4 regions of the Paenibacillus sp. SER-28 genome follow, and region 1 is predicted to be linked to each of the others. Evidence: riboswitches for the same ligand, from Rfam matches in the RefSeq annotation. Region 1 holds a riboswitch; each other region holds the start of a gene.

Region 1 (5,245 bases):
TCATGCCTGAACCATACCTTCTGTCGGACTGCTTGCTGAAGCGTAACGTTTTACAGGAATCATCCCCGCCTCAAAACCATACCTTCCAGCACGAACAGCCAGTTTCATGGCCTCGGCCATTTTTACTGGGTCCTTCGCTCCTGATACGGCTGTGTTCAACAAAACAGCATCTGCCCCTAACTGCATCGCCATTGCCGCGTCACCGGGTGAGCGAATACCCGCATCGACAATAACCGGAACCTCCGCCTGTTCAATAATTAGCTCTAATGAAAACGGATTGAGCAAACCATGTCCTGTACCAATCGGTGAAGCTCCAGGCATAACGGCGTGTACTCCAAGCTCTTGTAGCCTCTTTGCTAGAATCACATCGTCCGATATGTAGGGCAGCACGATAAAGCCTTCTTCCAACAGCTTATCACTAGCTTTCAACGTTTCAAAAGGGTCAGGGAGCAGTGTCTTGCTATCCCCAATGACTTCCACCTTAATCATATCGCACAGGCCGGAGGCTTTTGCCAATTTGGCAATACGAATCGCCTCCTCTGCTGTTGTAGCCCCTGCTGTGTTGGGAAGAAGTGTATACCGGCTCAAATCCAGCATATCGAGAAAATGCTGCTTATCCCGTTCCTCCAAGTTCAATCTCCGTACAGCAAACGTCAATATTTCCGTCTCAGCAGCCTCTACGGCTTGGGATTGGATATCCAGATCAGAGAATTTTCCTGTTCCCAACAACAACCTCGAGGTAAAAGATGCTTTTCCAATGGTTAACATAATCAACCGCCTCCCACAAAATGTACAATCTCTAGGCAATCTCCATCCTTCAGTACCGCTTCATCATGATCTTCACGGCTCAATATATGCCGATTCAGCTCCACCACTACGGTTTTCACCTTTACATCAAGCTCATGTAGCAATTGATTCACATGAGTGATTCGATTAGAAAAGATCATGCTCTGGCCGTTAATCGTCAGCTTCATAAGCTTTTCTCCTTGAAGAGCTCAGAAGAAAAACTACTTATCCCAAGTTCTGCTGCACCAGCTCCATTAAGCATAGCTGCCATCGCACGCCCGGTAGCATCACTCAGCAGGACACCGTTGCGATAATGCCCGACCGCAGCATATACGCCCTCGACCCCAGGAACAGTGCCTATAAAAGGGTGACCTGATGCAGCCTGCGGACGTAAGCCCGCCCAAGTGCGTATAAAAGAAGCTTCACGGACGCGCGGCAGCCAGGCAGAGGCACGTGCCAGCAAGCCCTCCAAGCCTCCTACGGTCACTTGTTCGTCATATTGATGCGGAAGGCTCGTTGCCCCAATCCAAAGCTCGTTATACTGTTTAGGCACGAGGTAAATATCATCAGCATAAATGGTGTATTCTAATGGGTGATCCTTCAAGGAGACCGCTACCGCTTCGCCCTTGACCGGATAAAGTGGATATTCAAACCCAACCTGCGCCAGTAATTTCATGCTATCCAAGCCTCCAGCAATAATGACCTGATCGCAGGAAAAAAAGCCGCTATCTGTTCGGACACCGCAAACTCGACCATCCTGTATGACCAGTTGCTCTGCCCGTGTACCAGACCATACCGTTGCTCCCAGCACCGCAGCAGCACCTGCATAAGCACGACAAAGCTGGACAGGAGCCACTTGTGTCTCCTTTGAACGATATATTGCTCCGATCGCTTGTTCATCCAAACCTGGAATTCGTCGGGCCAATTCCCTCGCATCCCACCAGATAGGACAATCATCCTCTCGCGTTTTAGCAGCTTTCCAGCGTTTTTGGCCTTCAGTTTCCGTACGGAAAGGGGTCACAAATCCTTCTGTACGGAATTCCACCGAAATACCCGACAAACGCTCCAGATCACAGACAAGCTCAGGGAATGCATCTCGACTTCTGCGAGCAAATCGTGCCAGCTCAGAGTCGGTGAACTCTTCACTTTCCGCTGCCAGCATTCCAACCGCTGCTCCTGAGGCTCCCTCACCCGGGATCAATCGTTCCAGCATGATTGTACTTCTTCCCTCCTTGGCCACATGATAAGCAATGGAACTGCCGATGACACCTCCACCTATGACCAAGCATTCAGCATGTCCTATCGCTCTTGCCTCTGTGTGTATCTTTAGCACTTGTTCCGTGTCTCCTCTCCATAAACCATTCTGCTTTCAGCTTGCCTCTACTCTCGTTTTCTCGCTACAGGCTGTGAACTACAAGATCTGCCATTCGCCTATATTCCATCGCAGCTGCAACGGGCGACTCAGCCTCCCATATACCAGACATCACCGCAATTCCGCTTGCTCGGGCCCTATAAAGCTCCGGGATATGGTGCGGTTGTATGCCGCCCAGCGCGATCACCGGAATGTTCAACAGCCTGCAAATATGTTCAAGCTGAGCTAAACCCCGCGGTACAATACCGGGCTTACAATGGGTCTCATATACGTGACCATAAAGTACATAGTCTGCTCCTGCCTGCTCGGCAGTCTGCGCCTCCTCCAAGGAATGCACAGACACTCCACAGCGTGTACTCTTTGAAAGTAGGCTTTTCACATCCACAACAGGTAATCCATTAGCTGGTAGCTGGACGGTTCCAACCAAAGTAAGTAAAGCTACATCCACACGATCATTTACTACAATTTGTTGCAAAGGAACTTCCTGCTCCACCATGCTGCGAGTCAAAGAAAGCAATGCAGAGGCACCATTCTGTTTTAAACGTGCGTGTACATAATGAACATACGGACAAATCATAGCAGCCACTCGGGCGGCTTGTGCAAAAGTGCCCTTTTCCATCGAAATTGCGTGTAATTCGATTTTGTCTTCACCTCACATTGGATTAAAGGATCTAAGCTTAGCAGCCACGTCTACCAGCAGTAATGAAAGGGGATTGTATGTGAATCCGTCTACGGAAGCTCGAACAACTTAAAATGAACGAAACGCAAAAAAACCACTTCCCCAAGGAAGTGGTTTAACGAACGTCCAATAATCTAACGGACCATGATATCCGTATACGTGTATCGTCCCACGCACAAACAAAATAAAGATGGTGTTGCCTTGTTTGTACGGCGCTCACTTCCCTACGCTGGCATAACCCAGATCAGGTGCAAAGGGTCCGAAATCCATTTATTCCGTCTCAGCCGCATGGGCGGCTCCCCTAGTGTGACTATTTTATTGTATAAGCTATAGATAGCTTAGCATATTTTCCTAATTCTGCAAACCCCACTTCGTGTGAAATATGCAGAACTGGATTTAACTGATTTTAGTTAACTTTACTTGACCACTCTTCCACATTCCACGTTTTGGTTACCCAATCCTCGTAAAAGTCCGGTTCGTGAGATACAAGCAATACCGTCCCTTTGTATTCCTTCAAGGCACGTTTCAGCTCATCCTTTGCTTTAACATCCAAGTGGTTGGTAGGCTCATCGAACAATACCCAGTTGCTTTCACGCATTAACAGTTTGCAAAGACGGACTTTAGCCTGTTCTCCACCACTAAGCGCAGATAGCGGACGTGTGATATGCTCATTTTTCAAACCGCAGCGCGCCAAATGCGCTCGTACTTCATGCTGGTTCAAATGCGGAAATTCATTCCACACATCGTCAATCGGTGTAATTTTCTCTGCCTTTACTTCCTGCTCAAAATAAGCGGGCTGCAAAAAATCACCTTGATAGGTTTTTCCACTGATTGGCGGAATTTTTCCCAATATGGTTTTGAGCAATGTCGATTTACCGACACCGTTGTAGCCGACAATTGCAATTTTTTCGCCACGTTCAATCGTCATGGACATCTTAGGCAAAAGGGCATGTGTATAACCAATCTCAAAATCAATACCCTCAAATACCGTCTTTCCGCTTGCACGTGCCTCTTTGAATTGAAAGGTTGGTTTTGCGGCTTCTTCAGGCTTATCAATACGTTCGATCCGATCAAGCTGCTTTTCACGGCTCTTTGCTCGGCCTGAGGTAGAAGCACGCGCTTTATTACGCTGAATAAAATCTTCTTGTTTCTTAATAAAGTCCTGTTGCTTCTCATAAGCATCAATATGCTGAGCTTTGTTCAGATCCGCCATTTCAAGAAACTTTTCATAGTTAGCTGAATAACGGGTCATCTTGGCAAATTCAAGATGGTAAATAACATTAACGACCTGGTTCATAAACTCAGTATCATGTGAAATAAGGATAAAAGCATAGGGATAATCCTTCAAATAGCGCGTAAGCCATTCAATATGCTCTACATCCAAGTAGTTGGTAGGCTCATCCAGCAGCAGGACATTCGGCTTTTCCAACAGCAATTTAGCAAGAAGTACCTTTGTCCGTTGCCCGCCGCTAAGTGCAGATACATCCCGATCCAGTCCTATGGCCGACAGACCTAGTCCATTCGCCATTTCTTCAACCTTCACATCAATGAGGTAAAAATCCCCCATATCCAGTTGCTCCTGAATTTCACCCATCTGTTCCAGCAACACTTCCAACTCTTCAGGAGAAGCATCCCCCATTTTGTCAGTAATCTGCATCATTTCCTTTTCCAATTCCAACAAAGGAAGAAAAGCGTCTTTTAATACATCACGTACCGTTTTGCCCGGTGTCAGCTTGGTGTGCTGATCCAGATAACCGTAACGTACACGTGGAGTCCATTCCACTTTACCCTCATCCTTAAGCAATTTTCCAGTGAGAATGTTCATGAGTGTCGATTTACCAACACCGTTAGCTCCTACCAAACCTACACGTTCCCCCGCAAGCAATCGAAAGGAAACATTTTTAAATAATGCGCGGTCCCCAAAGTTGTGGGATACATTTTCTACAGTCAATAAACTCATAAGCTGTTTTTGGCTCCTTATTGTCATCGGCGCTGCCGACTGTTCTTATTTCATATGCATTTCGTTTCTTTCAAAGCTTTATTGTAGCACATTCTGCAACCATATCGGAATATTGAAAACAGTGAATTTTAAGGTTTTTTGGTATGGATCTGCCTAAAAAAACAAAAACCACCCATGAGGGTGATTATTTTAAGCCGTTATAACATTTGTACTCAAAGTATCCCGCAGCTGCTGCAGACTTCTCATCCGTAAAACGTTCACTCGCTTTAAAGGGCGCTGGACATGAATCTCTATAGAAATATTTCATTCTAGTATCTGGTTCTATGCCACCGATAATGTTTTGCTTTCTGACGACTCTCCCACCACCAAATCCATAGTTATTGTAATACCTGTCTCCGACCGGGATGCCTTGGATAAACGCGATCAGACCCACATCATCTATCGTGTT
Region 2 (5,245 bases), on a different contig from region 1:
TCATAATAGCCCTGCTGAACAACATTAATCATTCTGGCAATATCCTCAATAAAAAAGGAGTCATCTGCGTCCACAAATACGTAGTAATCCGCACCAATGGTCCGCATCCCTTCCAGATACGTCCCTGCCTTACGTGTATTGCGTCCCAATTCCCTTGTTTGAAGCAGCGGGCTAAGATTCTGATTAATCCGGTTTACGGACAAGTCCGTGGCTGCCTCCAGCGCTTTAATCAAGGCATTCGTACCATCGTAGCTGCCATCATCAATGAGATAAATCGAACCTTCAATAATATGGCTGCGGATAAAGACCTGCAATCGTTCAGCAAAGGTTTTGACATGAACAAAACGTTGCTCTTCGTTATATACAGACAAGATAAATGCAATGTGTTGGCTTTTGGTCGAATACTCGGGATAGAGCAAGCTTTGTATTTCCGAAAGCATTTCTTCGTTGTCATTGGCTTGCCAAAATAGCAGCCGCAAACGACCTACTCCGATGATTTGCACCATATGCTGATCACTGAACGGAAATGTTACATCCGTCACCAGTAACAATGGCATTTGCGGAAATTGGCTACGGATCTGATTGGCTTTCCGCACTGCCTGCCCCGGCTCCCTATAATCAATCAGGCAACAACATGCGTTCTCGTAGACTGAAGCTGCCTCCGTGTCCTCGCACTGTATATATTGGTAAAAACAAATCACATTGGGATAATCAATAGCCCTGTCGTTATCGCTAAAAATGGCTATAGGTCCCTGCACACAAACCTCTCCTTTTCCTCCGAATAGTTCTATTTTGTTGAAAAAGAATTAAGAATGTTTGCTTATAGGAGTTAAATTAATGTCCAAATACTTCATATTTCCTTAACAAAATAACTGACACTCCATGATATATATGGAGATAAGAGAAGAAAAACTAATTTTCATATTTGATAAAAACAGAGCATTTAGACCTGATTCATTAGAACCAAAATCATCAGAATTAGTTAATGAACCGATATCTGAAATTGGTTCTTTTAGATCTATAGAAAGAAATATATATGGTTATTTTGTCATAGATAAATAGAAGAATAAAACCAATTCGCACGTCCATACTATGGACAACATGTCATCTTTCTTTATGAATAGTTATGAAAATGAAGAGAAAGAAGGTCTTTCTATGGAAGCTTTTTATGTCAATCGCGATGGGTCATTATCTACTCCATTGCGGGGAAAGGATGTGTTGGCAAATCCCCTTTTGAACAAAGGTGTCGCTTTTACAGAAGAAGAACGCAAAGAACTGGGTTTGGAAGGAATCCTTCCTCCCACCGTCCTTTCATTAGAGAAACAGAGCGTACGGGCATATCAGCAGTTTCTGGCACAACCCACCATGCTGCGAAAAAATGCTTCTCTCAACGACCTTCACAACCGAAATGTCGTACTCTACTACCGGCTGCTAACCGATCATTTGAGTGAAATGCTGCCCGTAGTCTACACGCCGACTGTAGGAACCGCGATTCAAGAATATAGTCACGAGTACAACCGCCCTGGAGGCATATATTTGTCGATAGATAACCCGAACGGTATTGGACAAGCATTCCATAATTCTGGTTTGAGTGACCATGATGTGGATCTGATCGTCGTGACAGATTCCGAAAGTATTTTAGGGATTGGTGACTGGGGCGTCGGGGGGATTAACATTGCTATCGGCAAGCTTGCAGTGTATACGGCTGCGGCAGGCATTCATCCCGGGCGGGTGCTGCCAATTGTACTGGATGTAGGTACAAATAATGAAAAGCTGCTGAATGATCCACTGTACATCGGAAACCGCCATAAACGGGTTCGCGGAGAAGCCTATAACCAGTTTATTGATACTTTTATCAGCAAAACGTTAGCGCAATTCCCAAAGGCGCTTTTACATTGGGAAGATGTGGGCAGCGTAAATGCACGCCATATTATAGGAAAATACGGTCAAAGTATACTCACCTTCAACGATGATATACAAGGTACAGGAGCGGTGACCTTGGCTGCGATTCTTTCGGCGGTGGATGTCACCAAGACTCCGCTGCGTGAACAAAAAATACTTGTTTTCGGCCCAGGGGCAGCAGGAATCGGTAACGCTGATCAAATTCGGGGTGCTATGATTGAGGACGGCCTTTCCGCAGAAGATTCCTTCAAGTCCTTTTGGGCCTTTGATTATCGCGGGCTGTTAATGGAAGATATGGAAGACGTATTGGAGTATCAGAAACCGTATGTGCGCAAAAAGGATGAAGTCAGCTCATGGACCCGATCGGGTGACGGCAAAATACCACTGCTAGAGGTCATCCGTCAGGTGAAGCCTACGATATTGATTGGAACTTCCGGTGTAGCAGGTGCCTTTTCTGAAGAGATCATCAAGGAGATGGCGAAACATGTAGAACGCCCGATCATTATGCCCATGTCCAATCCTACAAACCTTGCAGAAGCAGTACCCGAGGATTTGATCCGGTGGACCGATGGCAAAGCACTGATTGCAACCGGAAGTCCTTTTGAGCCCGTCACCTATAACGGTACGAAATTTGAGATTGGACAGGCGAACAATGCCTTTGTTTTTCCGGGACTGGGTCTGGGTGCGATTGTGGTTAAAGCCAAAAGGATTACCCCTGCGATGTTTACAGCGGCAGCAGTTGCTGTTGCCAATGGTGTAGATTCGAATACGCCTGGCGGAGCGCTACTCCCTCATATCCGAAAATTACGCGAAGTTTCGTACGCTGTTGCGATTGCGGTTGCAAAAGCCGCGATACAGGATCAGGTAGCTCAGGCGCACATTTCAGATGTGGAACAAGCTATACGAGATGCAATGTGGAAACCGGAATATGCCAAGGTCAAAGCTGTGGAAAGTGTAATTCATCACCCTCACTAAGCTCAAAACACCTAACTAGAGGAAATTTAATATTTTGCACACTATGTTTGACATAGCGTATGAACGTATGTACAGTAATAGTCAAAAGAATAGAAGTCCACTAGGGGAGCCGCTATGGCTGAGACAAGAACGTATCTTGGACCCTTTGAACCTGATCTAGTTCGTACTAGCGTAGGAAAGTGGAGCCTTCATATATAAGGTTTCAAACGTTTTTTTGCGTATTGGGCCTATTGTTGAAGCCGCTCCCATTTTTCCGGGGCGGCTTTTTAGCGTTGTTCCGGAATTATATTCTTACAGGACTTCTTGCTCTTCAATTTGATGGAGGTGGGGAAATTGAGTTTTACAGAAGAACTCCGTCGGCAGGCGGACGGCATTTTTCAAGCGATTTTTGAGCACCCCTTTGTGAGAGGTATTGCTGAAGGAAGTTTGACAAGGGGACAGCTGATTCACTATGTAAAACAGGACTTTGAATATTTGAACGCCTACATGCGGATATACGGCATCGCAATCTCCAAATGCACGAATCGGGAGGATATGGCTGTATTTAATGAACAAATCTCTTTTATTCTCCACAGCGAGGTTCATCCGCATCAAAATTTCTGTGCTGTCGCAGGGGTGACCTATGAAGAGTTGCAGGGATATCCGCTCGCTCCGTCGGCTCATCACTATATCCGTCACATGCTGACGGTTGCGCATGAGGGTAGCCTGGGCGAGATCTTGGCTGTGCTGCTGCCATGTATGTGGACGTATGCCGAGATTGGTCGCAGGCTGCTGGATGAAGTAAAGCCGGATGAGTCTCATCCGTTCTATGAATGGATTGGCTTCTATGGAGACCAGCTTGATGATACAACACTCAAGTTCCGAGAACGTGTAGATGCTTGGGCGGAAGACGCAACGGCTGCTGAGCGGGAGCGGATGATTGAGCATTTTATACTGAGCTGCCAGCTGGAATATAAGTTCTGGGACATGGCTTATAAGCAGGAAGAATGGCCGGTCCAGATGCAGGCAGCGGTCTTGGAATAGTCAGCCTGGCGATTCGATGTGTGAAGTACGGTTAATGCCCTGTTGAACTACCAACTATAGAGAGGATAATCATTATGAGTACATGGAAAAAAAGTTATTCGGATCTCCTGACGAAGGTACAAAACAGCAAACCCCTCGTTCACAATATGACCAATGTGGTAGTCACCAACTTTACGGCCAACGGCCTGTATGCATTGGGCGCCTCCCCGGTGATGGCCTATGCACCTGAGGAAGTAGCAGATATGGCAAAAATAGCAGGTGCCGTCGTGTTAAACATCGGTACACTGAACCGCGAACTGGTGGATGCCATGATCATTGCTGGACAATCGGCGAATGCACACGGTGTTCCGGTGCTGCTAGATCCGGTCGGTGCGGGAGCAACGAGCTTTAGAACTGAATCGGCACTGCGAATCCTGAGTGAAGTCAAAATCTCATTGGTGCGGGGCAATGCAGCCGAAGTCGCACATCTTGTTGGAGAAGCGCGTGAGATTAAAGGCGTAGATGCCGGTGACAGTGCTGACAGCGGCCATGTCGATCTGGCAATTCGGGCTGCTCGAACGCTCAATACGATGGTTGTCATTACTGGAAAAGAGGATGTCATCACCGATGGGGCCGAAGCACGAATGATTAGCGGCGGAGACGCGCTCCTCACGAAGGTAACCGGAGCAGGTTGTCTGCTGACCTCTGTGTTAGGTGCCTTTGCAGCTGTTGAACCCAACCTGCTGCTCGCCGGTACAGCAGGTTTGGCATTTTACGGTGCAGCAGCTTCTCGAGCCGCAGCACGTACCGCAGAGCTGGGGCCCGGCAGCTTCCAGATTGCCTTTCTCGACGAGCTGGCCAAACTGCATACAGGTTCACTAGAGGGGCATGTCTCGATCCATGAAGCCGGAACAACAGCAGCAGGTGGTGCGCGATGACAGACGTTCGTGTACCCAGAGCGCTGACGATTGCTGGTTCAGACAGTGGCGGCGGGGCTGGAATTCAAGCTGATCTCAAAACCTTTCAAGAACTTGGCGTGTACGGCATGTCGGCTATTACGGCCATTACCGTACAGAATACCTTAGGGGTCCACGGCGTATATCCGCTACCAGAGGAAGCAACAGCGGAACAGATCGAAGCTGTAGGATTAGACCTTGGAGTGGATGCCCTGAAGACTGGCATGCTGTTTAATGCCGGCATCATCCGTCTTGTGAGCGAGCAGATCCGAAAGTTCGGCTGGAAAAAGGTCGTCGTCGATCCCGTGATGATTGCCAAGGGAGGCGCTGAACTGCTGCAGCTGGAAGCGGTGCAGGCTTTGAAGGACGACCTGCTCCCCTTGGCCCTGGTCGTTACACCGAATATCCCG
Region 3 (5,245 bases), on a different contig from region 1:
AAACTAAAGTTCGAAGTTATTTGGACGCCTTTGGCTTCGTTGTTTTAGCTGGTTTAACAGTCGCGGGTTTGGTCGTTTTAACAGCTGGCTTTGCTGTTGCTTTCGCGGGAGCCACAGCTTCCTTTACAGGAGTCGTTGCTGCACTAGGCTTAGCGCCAGCTTTTAAGCTGTATTTGGCAAAGCCATCTGCCGCGCTGCTCAAGTATGAAATTTGTTGATTTCCTGCCAGCACGTCTTTGGCATCAGGAGAGGACTCGAAAGTAACCTTTGCCTGACCAAAAGGAGCAATAGACCAGTTGCCATCCGCCGATGGATTAATCGTTCCGTTCGTACGGATATAGTCAACAATGACCTGGCGACTTTCATCCGGTGCTGCCATCACAATTCGTTTGCCATCTGGGTTGGCCAGTTTGGATGAGGAAGCACGATAGTTATTGGTGGCTACGATAAATTTCTGCGCAGGATCAATAGCTTTTCCATTGTATTGCAGATCCTTGATACGATGAGCTGAAGAATCAATAATAGTTCCCTTGGCATCATATCGTGCAGGCTGAGTTACATCAATCTGGTAATTCACACCGTCAATGACATCAAAATTGTAGGTTGGGAAATCTTTGTTGATCAGCGATTGCTCCTCAGTTTGCTTTGGATCAATGCGGTTGAACTGACCTGCAGACCACTCCAGCCATTCCTGAATTTCAGCACCGGTCACTTCTACAGCATGAACCGTGTTCGGATACACATACAGGTCGGATACGTTTTTAATCGCTACCGTACCTTCAGGAATATTGGTGTAATACTCGGCTCCGTTTCGACCGCCGGCCTTGAATGGAGCGCCTGCCGACAATACGGGAAGTTTTTCGTATTCAGTTCCTTTAAGATGGTTTTGAACATACCATTTCTGTGCATTTGTTACAATTTGAATGGAAGGGTCGTCCTGCACTAATGCAAAATAGCTGGTAATTGGCGCAGTCGTTGTTCCGACAGGTTGACGAATATAATCCAGCGTTCCTTTATGCTCTTCCTTGATCGAATCTGTCAGTTTGTAGTCAGGAGTAAACTGCACAGCCTGGTTTGTGGTACTCACAACCGGACGCACTTCAGACTGAGAATTCGTTACGTGCCACTCATCTTTTTTCTTTTCCAGGCTCAGGTCAATAATTCCCAGATCCTTGCCCCATGAAGAAGCTTCCACGGCCGGCACGCCATTAATGGTTCCCTTATCCAGATCTACGCCGCTCATTTCTTTAAAATCAGGGCCAGGGAAAGATTTATGAGCATGCCCAAACAGAATCGCGTTAATTCCGTCCACCTGGCTCAAATATTTAACGGCATTCTCCATCATTGGCGTTTGTGGCACATCCTCATAACCTGTATGCGCAAGCACGACAATAATGTCAGCACCTTCCGTTTTCATTTGAGGAATAAACTTTTTCGCCGTTTCCACAATATCCTTCGTAACGACCTTATCCTTTAAATTGGCTGCATCCCACTGCATAATTTGAGGTGTGACCAAGCCGAGGACACCCACTCTGAGCGCATGCTCTTCACCTTTCTCATCCGTTACCGTTTTATCAAGAATTCGATAAGGGGTAAAATAATTTTTAGTAGCTTGCCCCCCCTTATCAACATAAACGTTCGCATTTACGTAAGGAAAATCGGCTCCCTTGAGCGATTTCTCCAGAAAGTCGAGGCCGTAGTTGAATTCGTGGTTGCCCACTGTCGCCGCATCATAGCCCATCAAGTTCATCATCTTGTAGACCGGATGGATACCGCCCTCTTTTTCATAGGTTTTGTTTCTGGCCATATAATCGCCTAATGGATTGCCCTGCAGCAAATCACCGTTATCGAACAGCATGCTGTTTCTTGTTTCACTACGCGCCTGTTGGATCAAACTGGCTGTGCTAATCAGGCCATATTCGTTGGTTTCTTTGTCCGAATAGTAATCGTAGTTCATCAGGGATGCATGAATATCCGTTGTTTCCATGATCCGCAAATTCACCGTAGCGCTATCGCGAGAATCGCTAGCTGCCCAGGATGGAGCGGCCGAAAACACCAGCATGCTACAAGCTACAACGGCTGCTGTAAACCCTTTAAACCAATTTTTACGAAATAACAAAATATACCCCTCCTCATTAAGGTGTATGACTCATATACATACTTTTGCACATATATGTAAGCCTTGAACCCACCATTTCTATTTTAATCCAACGCCAGACAAAAGAGTAGTCATTCACTTAAATTATTTATGAAAAAATAATTAATTCTCTCAAAAACAAAAAACCAGCATACCTCCTAAAAAACTCGGAGATTCACTGGTTTATCCATTTATATTCTCATTATTTATTCCACACTTGGCGCTCCGTTTGCTGACCCACATACTCAATGCGAGTCGGATTCACGTCCAGAATGACATAATCGGGATCATCCGGTCCGGAAAACCATTCCTTCAAGGAATCGTTCCACACTTGTTTGCGTAGCCCCTCATCAGCTGTAATCTGGACAGTAGCCTCCACTTCTACGACTTCCTTTGTACCGCCAACTTCATAACCCAGCAGCAGATAAGCATTCGGATTATCCTTTAGCTCATCTACTTTATGCGTTTTGCGATCTGTCGCCAGATGAATGTTCATTCCATCGTTAAAAAGGGCCATATAGCGTACTTTCGGTTTGCCACCCTCTACCGTACCTAACGAGCAAAATTTGTTGTTATCCAAAGCCTTCACAATGGCTTGTTCTAGTTGGCTACGATCCAATGTTTCCGTTTTACCCACAGTACAACAACTCCTTTTCACGAATTAGAATTCTCTACGGCCATGCCATTGGGCACCAGCCCATCTGAACCTACCTGCACAGCTGTTCTGAAAATAACATGACCCGATCAGATCGGATTGATGCATGCTCATTTTCAGATCAAAGCTCACAGTAAAAGTGTACCCTGTCGTTCGGCAAATGAACCGTCATCTCTTCCTCCATGCTGGACAGACCCGCATTCAAGGCATATAATCGTCGTAGTAAACCCGAATAAATGAACCCATTAAACCATACAATGCCAGGGGTGCTGGAATCGGCCGGCTGAGAGTGTGTCCCAAGACACTGACCCTTACAACCTGATCTGGGTAATGCCAGCGTAGGAATGCTTAAGCAAGATGTGCCTTTTTTACATAGGACCATCCCTTACTTTGGTATATACAAGCGCAAGCGTCCCGGAACCTCGGGGCGCTTTTTTTGTTGAAGATTAAGTTGTTGGAAAGATCGCGTCCGGCAGATGTTATTTTTATGAAAATGGGGAACATAAGCTGTCTGATTGGACGGATAACGGGTAATTAAAGGAGAGAACACAACGATGAAGCGCATGAAAATGTTAAGCCTCGGACTGATCAGTCTGTGGCTCATGGCCCTGACCCTGACCCTGACCGCTTGCGGTGGAAGTCCCTCCACATCCCAAGAAGCGGCTCCCGCTACCAACACTCAAACGTCTACTCCGGCAAAGGAGCTCAAAGATGTTAAAGTCGTGCTCGACTGGACACCCAATACGAATCATACGGGACTCTATGTTGCCAAGGACAAAGGATTTTACGAAAAAGCGGGTTTGAATGTCCAAATTATTCAACCTGGTTCAGGCGGAGCCGATCAAATGGTTGCCTCTAATGCTGCACCTTTTGGTATCAGCTACCAAGAAGGCGTCACACAGGCTCGTACGCAAGGCGTGCCGCTTGTTTCCATCGCTGCGGTGATTCAGCATAATACCTCAGGCTTCGCAGCCCCAGTAGATCGCGGAATTAAGAGCCCCAAAGATTTTGAAGGTAAAAAATACGGCGGTTGGGGCTCTCCCGTAGAAGAAGCGGTCATGAAATCCATCATGGATTCAGACAAAGGCGATGTGAGCAAAGTGAAGATCGTCAACATGGGCAATGCAGACTATTTTACAGCCGTGAAGCGGGATATCGACTTTGCCTGGATTTTCTACGCATGGACCGGAATTGAGGCCCAGCTTCGAGGTGAGTCATTAGATATGCTGTATGTAAAAGATTATTCCAAAAGCCTCGATTACTATACACCTGTAATTGTGAGCAACGAACAGACAATAAAAAATGATCCAGAACTGGTAAAAGCGTTCATGAACGCTACCGCACAAGGCTATGAATACACTATCGCCCATCCAGATGAAGCCGCGGACATCTTAAGCAAAGCTGTACCGGAGCTGGATAAAAAACTGGTACTTGCCAGCCAAAAATGGCTGAGCCCGCGTTATCAGGACGATGCCGCGCAATGGGGTGTGCAAAAAGCGGAGGTATGGCAAAACTATTCGGACTGGATGTACGAACGCAAGCTGCTCAGCAAGCCTTTGGAAGTGGATAAAGCCTTCACAAACGACTTCTTGCCCAAGCGCTGATCATTTGTTAAAACGCTAAATAAGACTGAACTAGAGAAGTGAACGAAGTTCCACTACGCAGTCGGATGGTGCTTCCCATCGCTGTTGTACCCAGATTTCTTTTATGAATATCCAGAGGTTGAAATCTGGGTACAAAGGCGAACGCTAACGCTTGTACAGCACCATTCCGCCCACTTCGTTCTCGTTCCACTTGGTTTATTCTTTAGTCTCATAGTGTCTAAGCGCAAAAGCAGGTGCGCTTATGTGAGAAAAATACAAAATACCGTACAACCTAGCTTAAAAACTAAGGTGCTTTTTAAGGCGGTTGGCAGCGTAGCGGTTCATTTGAATCTGGAGAAGCGCAGCGTTCGCCTTTGCCGTGGGATTCTTACCTTTTAAAATTTATTCAAAGAATCCCACGGCAACAGCGATCGTAAGATCAAATGAAACGCGAAGCGGTCTCCCCGCCTTAAACCACCCTATTTTCTCAAAACAACTCCACAATAAAGGACAGGTGAATTTTCATGGCTAACACACTGCTCAGTATTCAAGTAATCCCTAAAACTCCTAATAACAAGGACTCTTACCCGTATGTAGATAAGGCGATTGAGGTCATTCAGCGCTCCGGAGTCAAATATCAGGTGAATCCATTGGATACGACCATGGAGGGCGAGCTCGACGAGTTGCTGAAAGTGGTTAAAGAAATGCACGAGGCTTTGACGGAAGCGGGCAGTCCCAGCGTCATTTCACAGATCAAAATCGCACATAACCCACAAGGCATCAGCATGAACAAGCTGACCGAGAAATATCGCCCATGAATCCGAAAGGCAAGAACGCATCCTGGTGGAAAAGCGTATGGCCGCCCCTTGT
Region 4 (5,245 bases), on a different contig from region 1:
AAACAGCGAGTTAAAGGCGACCGCAATTATAGTGTACAGGGTCGTTCTCTTGTCCAAAAATTTATATCCGACAATCAACAGCAAGCCATTAATCACCAGATTGACGATCGAGGGAGACCACTGAAACAGGTAGTACAGGATGATCGTGACCCCAGTAACGCCCCCCTCCCCAAACTCATTCGGAATCACAAACAGATTAACAGCTAGTGCGAAAAAAAATGCACCCAGAATAATAAATGCAATATCTGCAATACTTTTTTTCATATATGCTCTAATCCTTTCTCTAACATTTCAAAGGATGAATCGCCAGATGGATTGGCTGATTCTTGTTGTCAAAATACGCTGACAACCAGTTCATGGTATCTACTACCAAACATAAAGTCAATACAACTTTGACACTTTAATTCGCCACCAGACTGCCTCAATCCTGACTTGGATTCCGCGAAATTCTCCTTTTACAAGGTTATTCGACAAAATAACACAATCCCGACTACTAAACTAAGAAAACGGGCCTCTAGCCCTTGTTTTAGACCTAGGCACATTTTCCTCTAAAACGACCATCCTCCTAATCGACATTTTGGACACATATGACCATCTTCCTGTTTTATGTCAAAAGCGTTTTACTTTGAAAAAATGTGGGTATAATGATTGAAACATTACCAAGCAACCTACATAGCATTACGACATCAAGTACATACAAATAGTCCTATACAGACGTCCTAAGCAACTCAATCTGAATTTGACAATATGGAATTGGAGGAATGACCTACATGAATACAATGAACTTAACCGTCCACACCCTGATGCCCTTTCACCACCAATACCAACGTGCCAACGCGGTGAGTATGCAAAAGAAAGAAGATAGCTCGGAGAAGAAGCTCAGCTTTCAGGATATTTTAAATGAAAAAATGGGTAAAAAATAAGGCGCCGTTTATCCGGTTGCATGATTCGCTTTACATATGCTAAAAAGCCGTAGTTTCCTACATCGACTGTAGAGAACCACGGCTTTTTTAATTCATTTGTCCCTAAACTCCCACGTTCGTTTTACTGACCTCCATCCCGATACTGCTCTGCCTTCTCGCGCATCCCCGCGGCTACTGCTTCTTGAGTGTCCAGCCCCTTATCCGCTGCATAGGCGCGAATGTCCTGAGTGATACGCATACTACAAAATTTAGGGCCACACATCGAGCAAAAATGTGCTTCCTTGGCGCCCTCTGCCGGTAGCGTTTCATCATGGTAGGATAAGGCACGCTCGGGATCAAGCGACAGATTGAACTGATCCCGCCAGCGGAACTCAAAGCGTGCCTTGGACAAAGCATCATCCCGCTGCTGCGCCCGTGGATGCCCTTTCGCCAGATCGGCAGCATGTGCCGCAATTTTGTAGGTAATGACACCCTCACGGACATCATCCTTATTGGGCAGACCCAAATGCTCCTTAGGCGTAACATAACACAGCATGGACGTCCCGAACCAACCGATCATCGCCGCCCCGATGGCTGAGGTAATATGATCATATCCGGGGGCAATATCCGTCGTGAGCGGTCCCAAGGTATAGAAAGGAGCTTCCTTACAAATCTCCATTTGTAAATCCACATTCTCTTTGATTTTATGCATAGGGACATGTCCCGGCCCTTCAATCATGACCTGAACATCATGCTTCCATGCGATTTGCGTTAGCTCGCCCAACGTTTCCAGCTCTGCAAACTGTGCTTCATCATTCGCATCATAGATACTACCCGGACGTAGACCATCCCCGAGAGAAAAGGCTACATCATAGGCTTTCATAATTTCGCAAATTTCTTCAAAATGTGTATACAAAAAATTCTCCTGATGGTGCGCAAGGCACCAGGCTGCCATGATTGATCCGCCCCGGGATACAATTCCCGTCATTCTATTCGCCGTCATCGGAATATACCGCAGCAATACACCCGCATGAATTGTAAAATAGTCCACTCCCTGCTCCGCCTGCTCAATCAGCGTATCGCGATACAACTCCCACGTCAGCGCTTCTGCTTCACCGTTCACCTTTTCGAGTGCCTGATACAGCGGCACAGTCCCAATCGGTACAGGAGAATTCCGAATGATCCATTCACGTGTTGTATGGATATTACGGCCTGTAGACAGGTCCATAACCGTATCCGAGCCCCAACGCACAGCCCAAGTCATTTTCTCCACTTCCTCCTCGATGGAGGAGGTAACCGCAGAATTACCAATGTTCGCATTGATCTTCACGTGAAAATGACGCCCAATGACCATTGGCTCGCTTTCCGGGTGATTGATATTCGAAGGCAAAATGGCTCGTCCAGCCGCCAACTCCTGCCGTACAAACTCAGGCTCCACCCCTTCGCGGATCGCCGCAAATTCCATTTCGGGCGTAATGATCCCTTGCCGCGCATAATGCATTTGCGTCACTGTACGCCCTTGCGAAGCACGAAGCGGACGATTGGTCACGCCGGGAAATTCCACTGTCTCCCGTTTGGAGCCAGGTTTCAGTCCATTATCCTCCGGCTGGACGGCGCGTCCCTCGTAAGCCTCCACATCGCCCCGTTCCAGTGCCCAAGCTCGCCGTAATGGAGGCAGGCCCTGACGGATATCGACCTGATAGGCTTCGTCGGTCATGGGACCGCTTGTATCATATACACGCAATGGCTCATGATGCTCCGTGCCCTGCGGCGTATGTGTAGGATGAAGAGCAATTTCGCGCTCTGGCACGGCAATGTCCGGCCGCGAGCCTTGAATATATACCTTACGGCTTCCTGGAAAGGGCGTTACCCCACTGGCTTGCTCCCCGTTTGTCTTCTCTACCTCAACTTCTTTTGTTCCTACCAATCTTACTTCTGCTGATTTCAATTCTGTTCCTTTTGTTCCTTCTGCTTCTGTCGGCTTCATTGTCCATTCCTCCCGTTTCGATGAAATAACACACCGATCCGGAACCATTCCCAGGGTGGCGCTGATCTATGCAAAAAAGCCGGTTCCCCAGGGAACCGGCTAATCTAACGAGACAGCTATCCAGACAATGCGCATATGGAATAATCCATTCCAATGCGCCACTGTAGACAGCAGCCGCGTATACATTTCAATGGCCGATTACTTCCCTACGCTGGTATGATCCAGATCAGGTGCAAAGGGTCCGGAATCTTGCACGATTCCATCTCAGCCCGGCATTACAGGCTCCCCCAGTAACTGTGATACTTCTATTCACATGAGGCGGATATAACAGACATCCGCCTTCCTTACCAGACTACTTCAAATTTATGGCTTTGGCAACCCTTCTAGGTACCCTTTTACCAAGAAGACACTCCCTATCAAATCACTCTGCTTGCTTCAACTGTGTTCATTCTTGTTACGGAAGCATAAGCCCCATTTCCTTCGCCGCTTCGATCAAAATCGGAGCAAAGTCATGTAGCGTCTCGGGTGCAAGTCGGCTGACCGGGCCGGATACAGATAAAGCCGCAGTGACCTGTCCCTTCCGGTTCACAATTGGCGCTGCCACAGCAGCAGCCCCTGGCTCCCGTTCTTCATAGCTGGTCGCATAGCCCTTCTCGCGAATGTCCTGCAGCTGGGCTTTATAGACCTCCGGGTCTACTGAGGGCGGCCATTCATCCCCGCTTAGCAGGGCTTCCAGCTCCTGCGGCGGCATAAAGGCCGCCAGCACCTTGCTGGAGGCCCCTACAGCCAGCGGCATACGCGCACCTACAGGCGCGACCCTGCGGATCGCCTGATTGCTCTGCACGGCTTGTATGCGAATACGCATGCTGCCGTCCCGTAAGTACAAGCTGACCGTCTCCCCCAGACGGTCACGTAGTCCTTCCATTGCAGGTTGTAACAGCACCGCCGGCTCGTCACTTTGGGACAAATGCGTGGATAGCTCCCAAATGCGGAAGCCAAGTCGATATTTTTCCGTTTCGGCATTCCGAACGACAAAGCCCCGATCCTCCAACGTAGTCAGCAGCCGATGAACCGTGCTTTTATGTAGACCAATTTTGGAGGCAATCTCCGTCAGGCCAAGATCCGAATTTGCAGTAAAACACAGCAGTATATCAAGTGCACGCTCTACAGCGCGAACGGTTAATTTACGGTCTTCCATCGTGAACCGCTCCTCTTGTATCCATATTCGTTTCACACTATGAAACATGGTTACATAAATTATATAGAATAGTTGCGGCTACTGTAAACCGATGTTTTTGTGACAACCATATTACAGAACGAGAACAAACATCGACAATTCTTTGCATCATTTTTACTTTTCCGGTTCAGGCGTTGACTTTGGATAATCCCCATCATACGATAATAGGTATCTATACGGATCTACACTACTATTTTCAAGTGGAATTATACCTAAATTCTATGAAACGAAGATCAATTTTATATAAGGAGGCTCTTACATGATTTCGACATCCCAGCGCAACGCTCAGCTACAGACCGCTGTTCAGGAGCCGTCCACCCCACTCTTTAATCCCCGTCTGCTGCGGTTCAAGCACGTTGTGATTGCTCTGCTGCTGTCGGTCGTCTTTTTTCTGTTGTTTTGTTTTATTGCCTTGCATGCTTACATCGCATGGGTTCTTACGAATCCCACCGTTGCACCACTGTACTCTAATCCGATGCAGGCCAAAAGCATGCCTTATGAGGAAGTCAGCTTCCCTGCCAAGGATGGTAGCCGCATGGTACAAGGCTGGTATATCCCGGCGGATCAATCGCGGAAAACGATTATTTTCAGCCATGGTTATGGGGCTAACCGCGAAGAAAGCTGGATTCCCATGTATGATCTGGCGCATTATGCCCACAGTTTGAACTTTAATGTGGTCATGTTCGATTATGGATTTGCGTCACAAAACAGCAAAGCAGTCGCAACCGGAGGCAAAGCAGAATCCCAACAGCTCCTCGGAGCAATTCAGCTTGCGAAGCAACGCGGCTCATCGGAGATTATCGTATGGGGCTTCTCCATGGGGGCAGGCACCGCTCTTCAGGCGGGCTTGCAAACCAAGGATGTGGACGCAATGATTTTGGACAGCACCTTCCTGCTGGAACCAGATACGCTGTACCATAACATTCACAATCAAATTAATCTGCCAAGGCATCCGTCTTTGGAAATTCTGGAGTTGCTGTTTCCAGTTTTGAACGGTACCAGCTTGCATCAGATTCCATATCAGGAGGTTAAAAAGGAAAACTACCCGTTCCCGATCATGTTTGTGCATGGTACACAGGATGAAAAAGCTCCTTATCCTATTGCGGAAAAGCTCGCTGC

What was found. A riboswitch is a leader RNA that binds a small molecule or an ion and turns the genes downstream of it on or off. The one in region 1 is predicted to bind thiamine pyrophosphate.
Region 2: another riboswitch for thiamine pyrophosphate. It lies ahead of tenA (thiaminase II); the one in region 1 lies ahead of ACUYLD_RS08790 (thiamine phosphate synthase).
Region 3: another riboswitch for thiamine pyrophosphate. It lies ahead of ACUYLD_RS12255 (ABC transporter substrate-binding protein); the one in region 1 lies ahead of ACUYLD_RS08790 (thiamine phosphate synthase).
Region 4: another riboswitch for thiamine pyrophosphate. It lies ahead of thiC (phosphomethylpyrimidine synthase ThiC); the one in region 1 lies ahead of ACUYLD_RS08790 (thiamine phosphate synthase).

The regions. Positions count from the first base shown of each region.
Region 1 covers NZ_JBRECM010000002.1:699,283-704,527, reverse strand. The annotation lists gene ACUYLD_RS08805 (thiazole synthase) at 1-768, opposite strand; gene ACUYLD_RS08810 (ThiF family adenylyltransferase) at 1-4, opposite strand, end outside; gene thiS (sulfur carrier protein ThiS) at 771-974, opposite strand; gene thiO (glycine oxidase ThiO) at 971-2,119, opposite strand; gene ACUYLD_RS08790 (thiamine phosphate synthase) at 2,184-2,777, opposite strand; TPP riboswitch at 3,042-3,150, opposite strand; gene ACUYLD_RS08785 (ABC-F family ATP-binding cassette domain-containing protein) at 3,244-4,797, opposite strand; gene ACUYLD_RS08780 (hypothetical protein) at 4,982-5,245, opposite strand, start outside.
Region 2 covers NZ_JBRECM010000014.1:86,673-91,917, forward strand. The annotation lists gene ACUYLD_RS23345 (glycosyltransferase) at 1-758, opposite strand, end outside; gene ACUYLD_RS23350 (NAD-dependent malic enzyme) at 1,156-2,877, shown strand; TPP riboswitch at 2,970-3,072, shown strand; gene tenA (thiaminase II) at 3,211-3,900, shown strand; gene thiM (hydroxyethylthiazole kinase) at 3,975-4,817, shown strand; gene thiD (bifunctional hydroxymethylpyrimidine kinase/phosphomethylpyrimidine kinase) at 4,814-5,245, shown strand, end outside.
Region 3 covers NZ_JBRECM010000003.1:446,875-452,119, forward strand. The annotation lists gene ACUYLD_RS12245 (bifunctional 2',3'-cyclic-nucleotide 2'-phosphodiesterase/3'-nucleotidase) at 17-2,119, opposite strand; gene ACUYLD_RS12250 (pyridoxamine 5'-phosphate oxidase family protein) at 2,340-2,774, opposite strand; TPP riboswitch at 3,045-3,154, shown strand; gene ACUYLD_RS12255 (ABC transporter substrate-binding protein) at 3,347-4,396, shown strand; gene ACUYLD_RS12260 (hypothetical protein) at 4,404-4,586, opposite strand; gene ACUYLD_RS12265 (MTH1187 family thiamine-binding protein) at 4,900-5,193, shown strand; gene ACUYLD_RS12270 (ABC transporter permease) at 5,190-5,245, shown strand, end outside.
Region 4 covers NZ_JBRECM010000003.1:42,521-47,765, forward strand. The annotation lists gene ACUYLD_RS10290 (YitT family protein) at 1-264, opposite strand, end outside; gene ACUYLD_RS10295 (hypothetical protein) at 771-923, shown strand; gene thiC (phosphomethylpyrimidine synthase ThiC) at 1,045-2,889, opposite strand; TPP riboswitch at 3,076-3,188, opposite strand; gene ACUYLD_RS10305 (IclR family transcriptional regulator) at 3,344-4,087, opposite strand; gene ACUYLD_RS10310 (alpha/beta hydrolase) at 4,386-5,245, shown strand, end outside.